Regions from separate parts of the Vibrio celticus genome, predicted to be linked through region 1. Evidence: riboswitches for the same ligand, from Rfam matches in the RefSeq annotation. Region 1 holds a riboswitch; the other holds the start of a gene.
What was found. A riboswitch is a leader RNA that binds a small molecule or an ion and turns the genes downstream of it on or off. The one in region 1 is predicted to bind cyclic di-GMP.
Positions count from the first base shown of each region.

Region 1 (4,088 bases):
TTTTTACCAACTAAGCATGCCGCGACTGCTCAAACAAAACGAAAAGCATTGAATTTAATGTGGACGAATGAATGGTCTCTCACGCACACTAGCGCAGTATTAAACCTCTCATCCCTGGGATACTCTCTGTCTGGCTCAAACGATTTAATGAGCTCGGTATCAAGGGGCTCAAAATGCGCCAGAAAGGAAGACCCTCAATGAAACAGCAACCTCAACGAACCACTAAGCCTGATAATGAAATGACACTTGAGGAGCTAAAAGAGGAGTTAGTCTACTTACGAACCGAGAATGCTGTTTTAAAAAGTTGGAAGAGTTGGAGCAGGAAAAACCGTCGAACAAAGAAAAAGCGGTCATAGCTCTAACTCTTAAAGGCAAGTACCCGTTGAAGCACTTACTGCAGACTCTACAGCTGGCAAAAAGTGTCTTTTATTATCAGGCTCAAACGAGCAAGCGCCCAAATAGCTACGAACGTGAGCTGCGGTTGATAAAGTCAATTTATCATGAACATAAGGGCCGATACGGTTATCGTCGTATTCATTTAGAACTAAAAAATCAGGGGGTCGCGCTTAATCACAAAACGGTTCAAAGGCTTATGGCTCAGCTCAACCTTAAATCGACGGTCAGGATTAAAAAGTACCGTTCATACCGAGGAGAGTCTGGAACAGCTGCTCCCAACGTGCTTGAAAGAGATTTTAGTGCGACTCAACCCGATGAAAAGTGGGTAACTGATGTCACGGAGTTCAAAGTCAAAGAGCAGAAAGTATACTTGTCTCCAGTTGTCGACTTGTTTACTCAGGAAGTGGTAGCTTATAGAGTGGCCAAAAATGCCTGCTTGCCGCTTGTCACGGATATGCTGACGGAGGCTATATCAACGCTTAAACCCAACTCAAAGCCAATTATACACAGCGATCAAGGTTGGCAATATCGCCATCGACAGTATCAGAAAAAGGTAGCGGAGAGTGGGTTAACGCAAAGCATGTCGAGAAAAGGTAACTGCTTGGATAATGCTGTTGCTGAAAACTTTTTTGCTTTACTCAAAACCGAGATGTATCACAACCAAAGCTTTGAAGATGCAGATGCTCTGATAGAGCAAATTAAAGAATACATCGAGTACTACAATACCAAACGTATAAAAGTGAAACTAAAAGGCCTGACTCCGATAGAATATCGAACTCAGGCCTTGAAAGCCGCTTAACAGAAATGTCCAACTTTATGGGGTCACTTCAAAATGCGGCTTAGTTATGTATATAGATTGCACTGACAAAGTTAATTGACGCGATTGATAAGCTCTTCACGACGCTGCTGAGGTATAACAGACCAATGTGTTCCATTGATCGCGCCTTCTAGCGCCCAAAGTAGTTCAATACTGACAGAAGACGCATGCGATTCTTTGATGGCGTTAAATGCGTTTACAGAGCCAGATTCATATAAACGTTCTACAGAATCGATCCCTGCCTTTTTCAACATACGCTCGGTAGCGAGTCGAAGATTAGGCAGATCCTTGAGTCGGGTCGGCTTGGCAGAAGACTGCTCAGCTTTTTCTTCTTTAGCAAAACCTAGAGACGTGGTTGCAAGCTGCAAGATTTTCTCTTGATCTTGCCAGAGGCCTTCAGGTAAAGCGAAATATTTAGTAACGACAGGGAAACCACGTTTTTTGTAGACGTATGGTTGAAACCCTTGTTGTTCGAATTGTTTCGTTGTGCCTTTGTCTGCGCGTATGTGCAACTGGTCATTTACAACCAGAGCAAACATAGTGTCATCAGCAAAAAGACCGAAGCCACCAAACATTGAGCGTGATTTTATTTTTCCTAGGGACTCAAATAACTTCATCGAGTCCTTTAGTATCGGTTTATCCATGTTATTTATCTCGGTGTATTTGAACTACGCCACCAAATAAGCAGGTCCGAGAGATTAGCAAAATGTTGCAATTAAATTGTCAATAAGCCGTAAATTACTAAATTATTAGTAGTTACTGCATTTTGCCATCGGTAACCCCGCTACCATACCAACGAGTGGTTTAGGCCGGAAGCTTTGCGTCTCACTCTTTCGAGTGGTTTGCCCTGTGCGTGACTGATTGAATAGAATAAAGTTTTTGTTGAATGAAGCTCACAGTTGATATTTCAAAATGTGACATTGCTTCAATTAATGATCTTTCATTTATGCATAAGGGTTCATTATGGTTGCTGATAAAAAAAGCGCACCTAAAGGTGCGCTTGATGAAATTAAACTCGAATTATCAATTAATTTAACGTCTTAACTGTACTTCGTTCAACAATTTCAGGGTGCATTTCGAAGACGCGTTTTTCGTGGTCTTTGTCTTTGATGCGCTCCAATAGAATTTCGAATGCATTCTTACCAACACGACGTTTTGGTTGGTGAACTGTCGTTAACGGCGGAGAGAAGTATTCAGCGAGTTCGATGTTGTCGTAACCGATCACTGAGATATCTTCAGGAATGCGGATGCCTTTTTCTTGCAGTCGGCTCATTAAGCCGAGTGCCATTGTGTCGTTAAAGCAGAATACTGCCGTTGGACGATCTTCCATCTCAACGATTTGTTCTGCAGCAAGAACAGCCGTATCACACTCAAAGTTGCCTTCGATGATCATATTTTCATCAGCAGAAATCTTTGCTTCGTTGAGTGCGCGCTTGTAACCGGCAATACGTTCAACACATGCTGCTTTGTCTAAGTGGCCACTTAAACATGCAATCTTAGAGTGACCGCGTTCAATAAGGTATTTGGTCGCTAGGTAGCCACCTTCTTCTGAGTTATCGATGATCTTATCAGCCTGAGAGCTCTCTGGACCCCAGTCCATGATAACTTTAGGGATGTCAGCGTGACGGTCTAACATCTCTCTTAGTTCTTCAGTTAGGTCAGAACACATAACTAAGATGCCATCTACACGTTTCTCTGCAAGCATTCGAATGTAGTCACGTTGCTTCTCATAGATGCCGCCCGTATTACACAGGATCAAAGTGTAACCTTGACGGTAGCAGTAGCTTTCAACACCATCGATAACTTCAGAGAAGAATAGGTTAGTTGATTGAGTCACTAGCATGCCAATAGTGCGTGTTGTATTACATTTCAAGCTACGAGCAACAGCACTTGGTGCATAGTTCAGTTCATCTACGGCTTTGTTTACTTTTTCTTGAGTTGCTTCTGCAACAAAGCGAGTTTTATTAATTACGTGAGAAACGGTTGTTGTTGATACGCCGGCTAAGCGAGCGACATCTTTTATAGTGGCCATGGTTTTATCCTATTAGAAGCTACTTTCCCAAAGTACGGAATAAAGTAGCCGTTAAGCTACCTAACTAAGAGCTTAAATTTGTAGGGCTCTTTGGGTACTAAAGTGCTAAAAAACAAAAAACCGCTATTGAGCGGCTTGTCTTAACACCGAAATGCTCTGAACTTTAATAAGCATAGCATTTCGTGAATGTTTCATATTTTATCGTTTGCGGTCACAATTTTAGACTGACTAGAAATTACTCGCAATAAAATTCACCCAGAAATCCGGGTGAATTGTCACATTCTGCTGAATTTATTTACCTAGTCATCCAATAAGCTATTCACCGGCTAAATATTGAGTGTCTAATTGACAGAATGCGAGTAGCAAAGATGAGACGGAGGCGTAGAAACCGAATTCATCAACGTCATGACATTTCACGTTGAACTTTGGTACCCAAGTCAGCAATTGTTGTTCGATAAACTGCTGTTGAACGGCAAATGAATTCTCTAGCTCTTCTTCAATATCCGTTTCGTTTGAACGAATGATTAAGTTACCAAGGAAATCGAGTTCAATAGCAATGTGGTCTGCTGGCTCTTTTAGATCTTGGTTCACGACTAAGTTGTGTTTAGCCATGATCTCTTCCATATCTTTTGCTGGCTTATCATTCAAGAGGCCAGTTTCGCCGATATACATTGAAGCGTAAGGAAGAGCGCCGTGTTTATCTGTCTTTAAGAATAGGTCGCAAAAGTCTGCAGACAGTTCTAGCTGAGCATCTTCACGTGTTTGTAGGCGGTTCAGCGCATCCACTAACTTATCAATCGCTGGCTTTAGTGTCTCATTTTCGCCTAAACCAGTTAGGAAAGA
Region 1 is NZ_AP025463.1:2,316,106-2,320,193, reverse strand. Features, by position in the region: gene OCV19_RS10440 (transposase) at 1-201, shown strand, start outside; gene OCV19_RS10435 (IS3 family transposase) at 314-1,195, shown strand; gene OCV19_RS10430 (TfoX/Sxy family DNA transformation protein) at 1,267-1,857, opposite strand; cyclic di-GMP riboswitch class I at 1,985-2,070, opposite strand; gene purR (HTH-type transcriptional repressor PurR) at 2,241-3,245, opposite strand; gene torD (molecular chaperone TorD) at 3,561-4,088, opposite strand, start outside.

Region 2 (4,088 bases), on a different replicon from region 1:
TCAACAAGATGAGATTCAATCATCACACCAAAGATAGCTTTGTCGCCACCAGAAATTTGTGCGCTTACGTCATCAGATACGTTCATTTGACGCTTAAACTGCTTAGAGCTGTTTGCGTGGCTGAAATCGATCATCACTTTTTGTGGAAGACCAGAAGCTGCTAACTCTTCTTTAATCTTACCAACGTGTTCTGCGCTGTAGTTTGGCTCTTTACCACCACGTAGGATGATATGACAATCAGGGTTACCTGCTGTTTCAACGATAGCTGAGTGACCGTACTTAGTTACCGATAAGAAGTGGTGAGAAGCGCTAGCAGAGCGAATAGCATCTGTTGCAATCTTGATGTTGCCATCAGTACCATTCTTAAATCCTACTGGGCAAGATAGGCCAGAAGCCAGTTCGCGGTGAACTTGAGATTCTGTAGTACGTGCGCCGATTGCACCCCAGCTGATTAGGTCAGCAACGTATTGAGGCGTGATCATATCTAGGAATTCGCTTGCCGTTGGCATGCCCATGTCAGTTAGGTCCAGCAGTAGCTTACGTCCTAGACGAAGGCCATCATTTAGCTTGAACGTATCGTTCATGTACGGGTCATTAATTAGACCTTTCCAACCAACAGTTGTACGTGGCTTTTCAAAGTAAACACGCATTACGATTTCAAGGTTATCACCAAGTTCGTCACGCAACACTTTCAAACGCTTACCGTACTCAAGAGCAGCTTCTGTGTCATGAATAGAACATGGACCTACAATAACAAGCAAGCGGTCATCGCTCTGATCTAAAATATTGTGGATCGCTTTGCGGCTTTCAAAGGTTGTAGAAGAAGCAACTTCTGTCGCTGGAAACTTTTCTAAAACAGCAACAGGGGGTAATAACTCTTTTACTTTGTTAATTCTTACATCATCAGTCTGGAACATTGCTTACTTCTTCCTTTTTTCTATCCTTGAGCTGAATGTACGTTGTCTCACGTCACTTTCTATCAGCACTAATCTTCTTGTTCCTTGTAACTTAACTAGTAAAAACTCTAGTTTCAATCACTAATTAAAAATAAACGCAATTTTTTTTGTGTTTTATATTTAAAACACCCTGTATACCATTATTTACACGCTATCGATTGCGTATTTTATAGGAAGGTAAGAAGATCCATCCTTCAAGCTTCATCATGCATGTGAAATTGTGTCGAACTTAAAAACAAAAAAGCTCACGTGAACAGCGTGAGCTTTTATTTAATTACATTCTTTTCAATGGCTTGACGACACTATCAAGCCCTTCAATTTTCAGAGCAAGGCACAGTTTTAATAAGTCGCCGAGTTCACCAGACGGGAATCCCTTTTTATCGAACCACAGCAAATATTCTTCAGGTAAGTCAATCAGTGTACGACCTGCGTACTTTCCAAATGGCATCTGCATTCGAGCCAACTTAATCAGGTTCTCTTTCTCTAGCATTATTCGCTCTTTCTATGCATCATCTATGTTGTGTAGAGTATCACCTAAACGTTCAACCCAATAGTTGATCGCGTCTTTGGCATCATCCAGCAAGTCAATCATGGCTGAAAATCTTCGTAGCTGGTAAATTTAGTAGCAGTTCTAATTGGGCCGCCTGCACAACCAAACAAGAAAATGCTGGTTGCAACAAGCAAAAGGACTTTTAAAGAGTTCATAACGCACTTAGTTAAAATTAAGGAATCTAACTAAGTATGCTATACCCTATGTAAAAAGGTTGTAGAAAAAGGGGGTTAAAAATCAGAGCTAACTCTAAAATCAATCATGTTGAACAGTGTGTGCGTACTCTACAATTACCTGATTTCCTTCAATATAAGCATTTTGGATCTCACCATCAACACTCATTCTACTTTTCAGGTAGACCACTTTAGGCCCAGACTCATTGCCCTCTTTCAGCGAGGGGAATACATTCCTTGGTTCCAAATGAAGTAAACGACAAAAGTGACTAATGAAAGACATGGTTAATGGCGTCTCCCCTCTTAGCACTCTTGAGAAATCAAGCTGGTTCATGCCTAGCTTTTTTGAAAACTCCATCTGCGTAATTCGCATTCTCGATTTTTGTGACATCCACGTTTGATACAACGCGTCTCTGTCTAGTTCTGTGAATTCCATACCGGCTCCTTTATATAATTCATACCAATCAATTGTCCGGTTTTTCATACATGGCGTGTCAGGGTTCGGTTAGTGGAAACCAAAGGTTTGGTTTTGATATGCGCACAATTGTTGTACAGAGCGAAGCGAAACAACCCAAATTCATTCACTAAAACGATTAGAGCAAATGCTTTCTTTATTTATATCAATAATTTATACGTTAACGAACTAAACATATAGCAAGTTAATTTGTATCAAGAATTAAAAGTTCGAGATTGGCATTCCACATTTCAATCGATTGATTCGCATTTATAAAACTGGTTGGCTACATTTCGATTGCTCAAACGCACTTCTGGCAAACTATTTGAAAGAATAGGACGCAAAGCCACCGGTCTGTCGACAAATATTCTGTCTATGATAGCGGGGCCGCCACTTAATAGAATTTAAGTGTAAATGCATGCCGGGGTGCTCTCTTTTTTGTCGGCCAAATACAGTAAGGACAAATAATGAAACAACTCCAAAAAAAATCACTCATCGCGCTATCGCTTCTTAGCGTAAGCGGTGCAAGCTTCGGTCACGGTTATGTCTCGGCATACAACAATGGCGTAGCTGAGAGCCGTATTGCCCTATGTAAGTTCCCTGCAAGTGATACGCAAGAGAAAAACACCAACTGTGGTGGTATCCAATACGAACCACAAAGTGTAGAAGGCCCTGAAGGCTTCCCAGAAGTTGGCCCTGTTGATGGGAAAATCGCCAGTGCGCAATCTTCTTTAGCAGCAGCACTAGACGAACAAAAGGCAGACCGCTGGGTTAAACGCCCTATCAAGTCTGGTTCTCAATACTTCGAGTGGACATTCACAGCTAACCACAAGACTCGCGATTGGAAATATTACATTACTCAACCCGACTGGAATCCAAACCAGCCGTTGGCTCGCAGCTCTTTTGACTTAACGCCATTCTGTGTTGTTGAAGGCAATATGGAACAGCCACCGATGCAAGTCAGTCACTTGTGTAATGTGCCAGAGCGTGAAGGTTATCAAGTGATCCTTGCCGTATGGGATGTAGGTGACACTGCAGCAGCTTTCTACAACGTTATCGACGTGAAATTTGATGGCGACGGCCCTATCATTCCTGATTGGGATCAAGGTGGTCAAATCAACCCGACACAAGACCTGAATGTTGGTGACGCTGTTTATACGCGTGTATTCGACCAGTCTGGTGAGAACGCTTCATACAGCACTGAGCTTGTGATTGAAACTTCTGAACAAGGCAAAGCCAATAACTGGTCTTACGCGCTTGCTTCTAAGATCAACCAAGAGCAGACGCAAATCAAAGCAGGTCAATTGAATGACCAAGGCGATTTCGCACCCGTTTACGGCACGAATCCTGTTTATCTAAAAGCAGGCTCTGGCTTTAACAGTGTCGAAATCGGCTACAAGATTGATACTCCAGAACCCGAGCATGAGCTTGAAGTAACGGGCTTAGAATCAGAGTACATTATCGATGAGAGCCAACCTACTCAGCTTGATCTTACGTTAGCGGCAACAGGCGATATCCAAGCTGAGCTTACCGTGTACAACCATCACCGTGAAGCACTTGCATCTCAGAAATCGGACCTAACAGACGGACAAGTTGAAGATGTTCAACTGACTCTTTCTAAGTCTGAAGCTGGCCACCACATGCTTGTGGTTGTGACGAAAGATGACCAAGGTAACTTAGTGGATCAGAATACGCTTGATTTCCATCTAATGGATGAGCAAACACCGCCACCAGCGGGCGATTACGACTTCGTGTTCCCAGAAAGCATTGAATCTTATACTGCAGGAACAAAGGTTCTGAGCAGCGATGGTGGTGTTTATCAGTGTAAAGAGTTCCCATACTCTGGCTACTGTGTTCAATGGGCTCCAACAGCAACTCAGTACGAACCAGGTGTAGGTTCACACTGGCAAGATGCTTGGAACAAAGTGGACTAATTGTTAGCGAGTTACTTACTT
Region 2 is NZ_AP025464.1:1,038,302-1,042,389, forward strand. Features, by position in the region: gene aroG (3-deoxy-7-phosphoheptulonate synthase AroG) at 1-917, opposite strand, end outside; gene OCV19_RS20600 (DUF3820 family protein) at 1,231-1,446, opposite strand; partial or broken gene OCV19_RS20605 (DUF3313 domain-containing protein) at 1,551-1,661, opposite strand; gene OCV19_RS20610 (hypothetical protein) at 1,762-2,115, opposite strand; cyclic di-GMP riboswitch class I at 2,439-2,528, shown strand; gene gbpA (N-acetylglucosamine-binding protein GbpA) at 2,601-4,067, shown strand.
Region 2: linked by a shared signal. The riboswitch ahead of gbpA (N-acetylglucosamine-binding protein GbpA) and the one ahead of OCV19_RS10430 (TfoX/Sxy family DNA transformation protein) in region 1 are both predicted to bind cyclic di-GMP.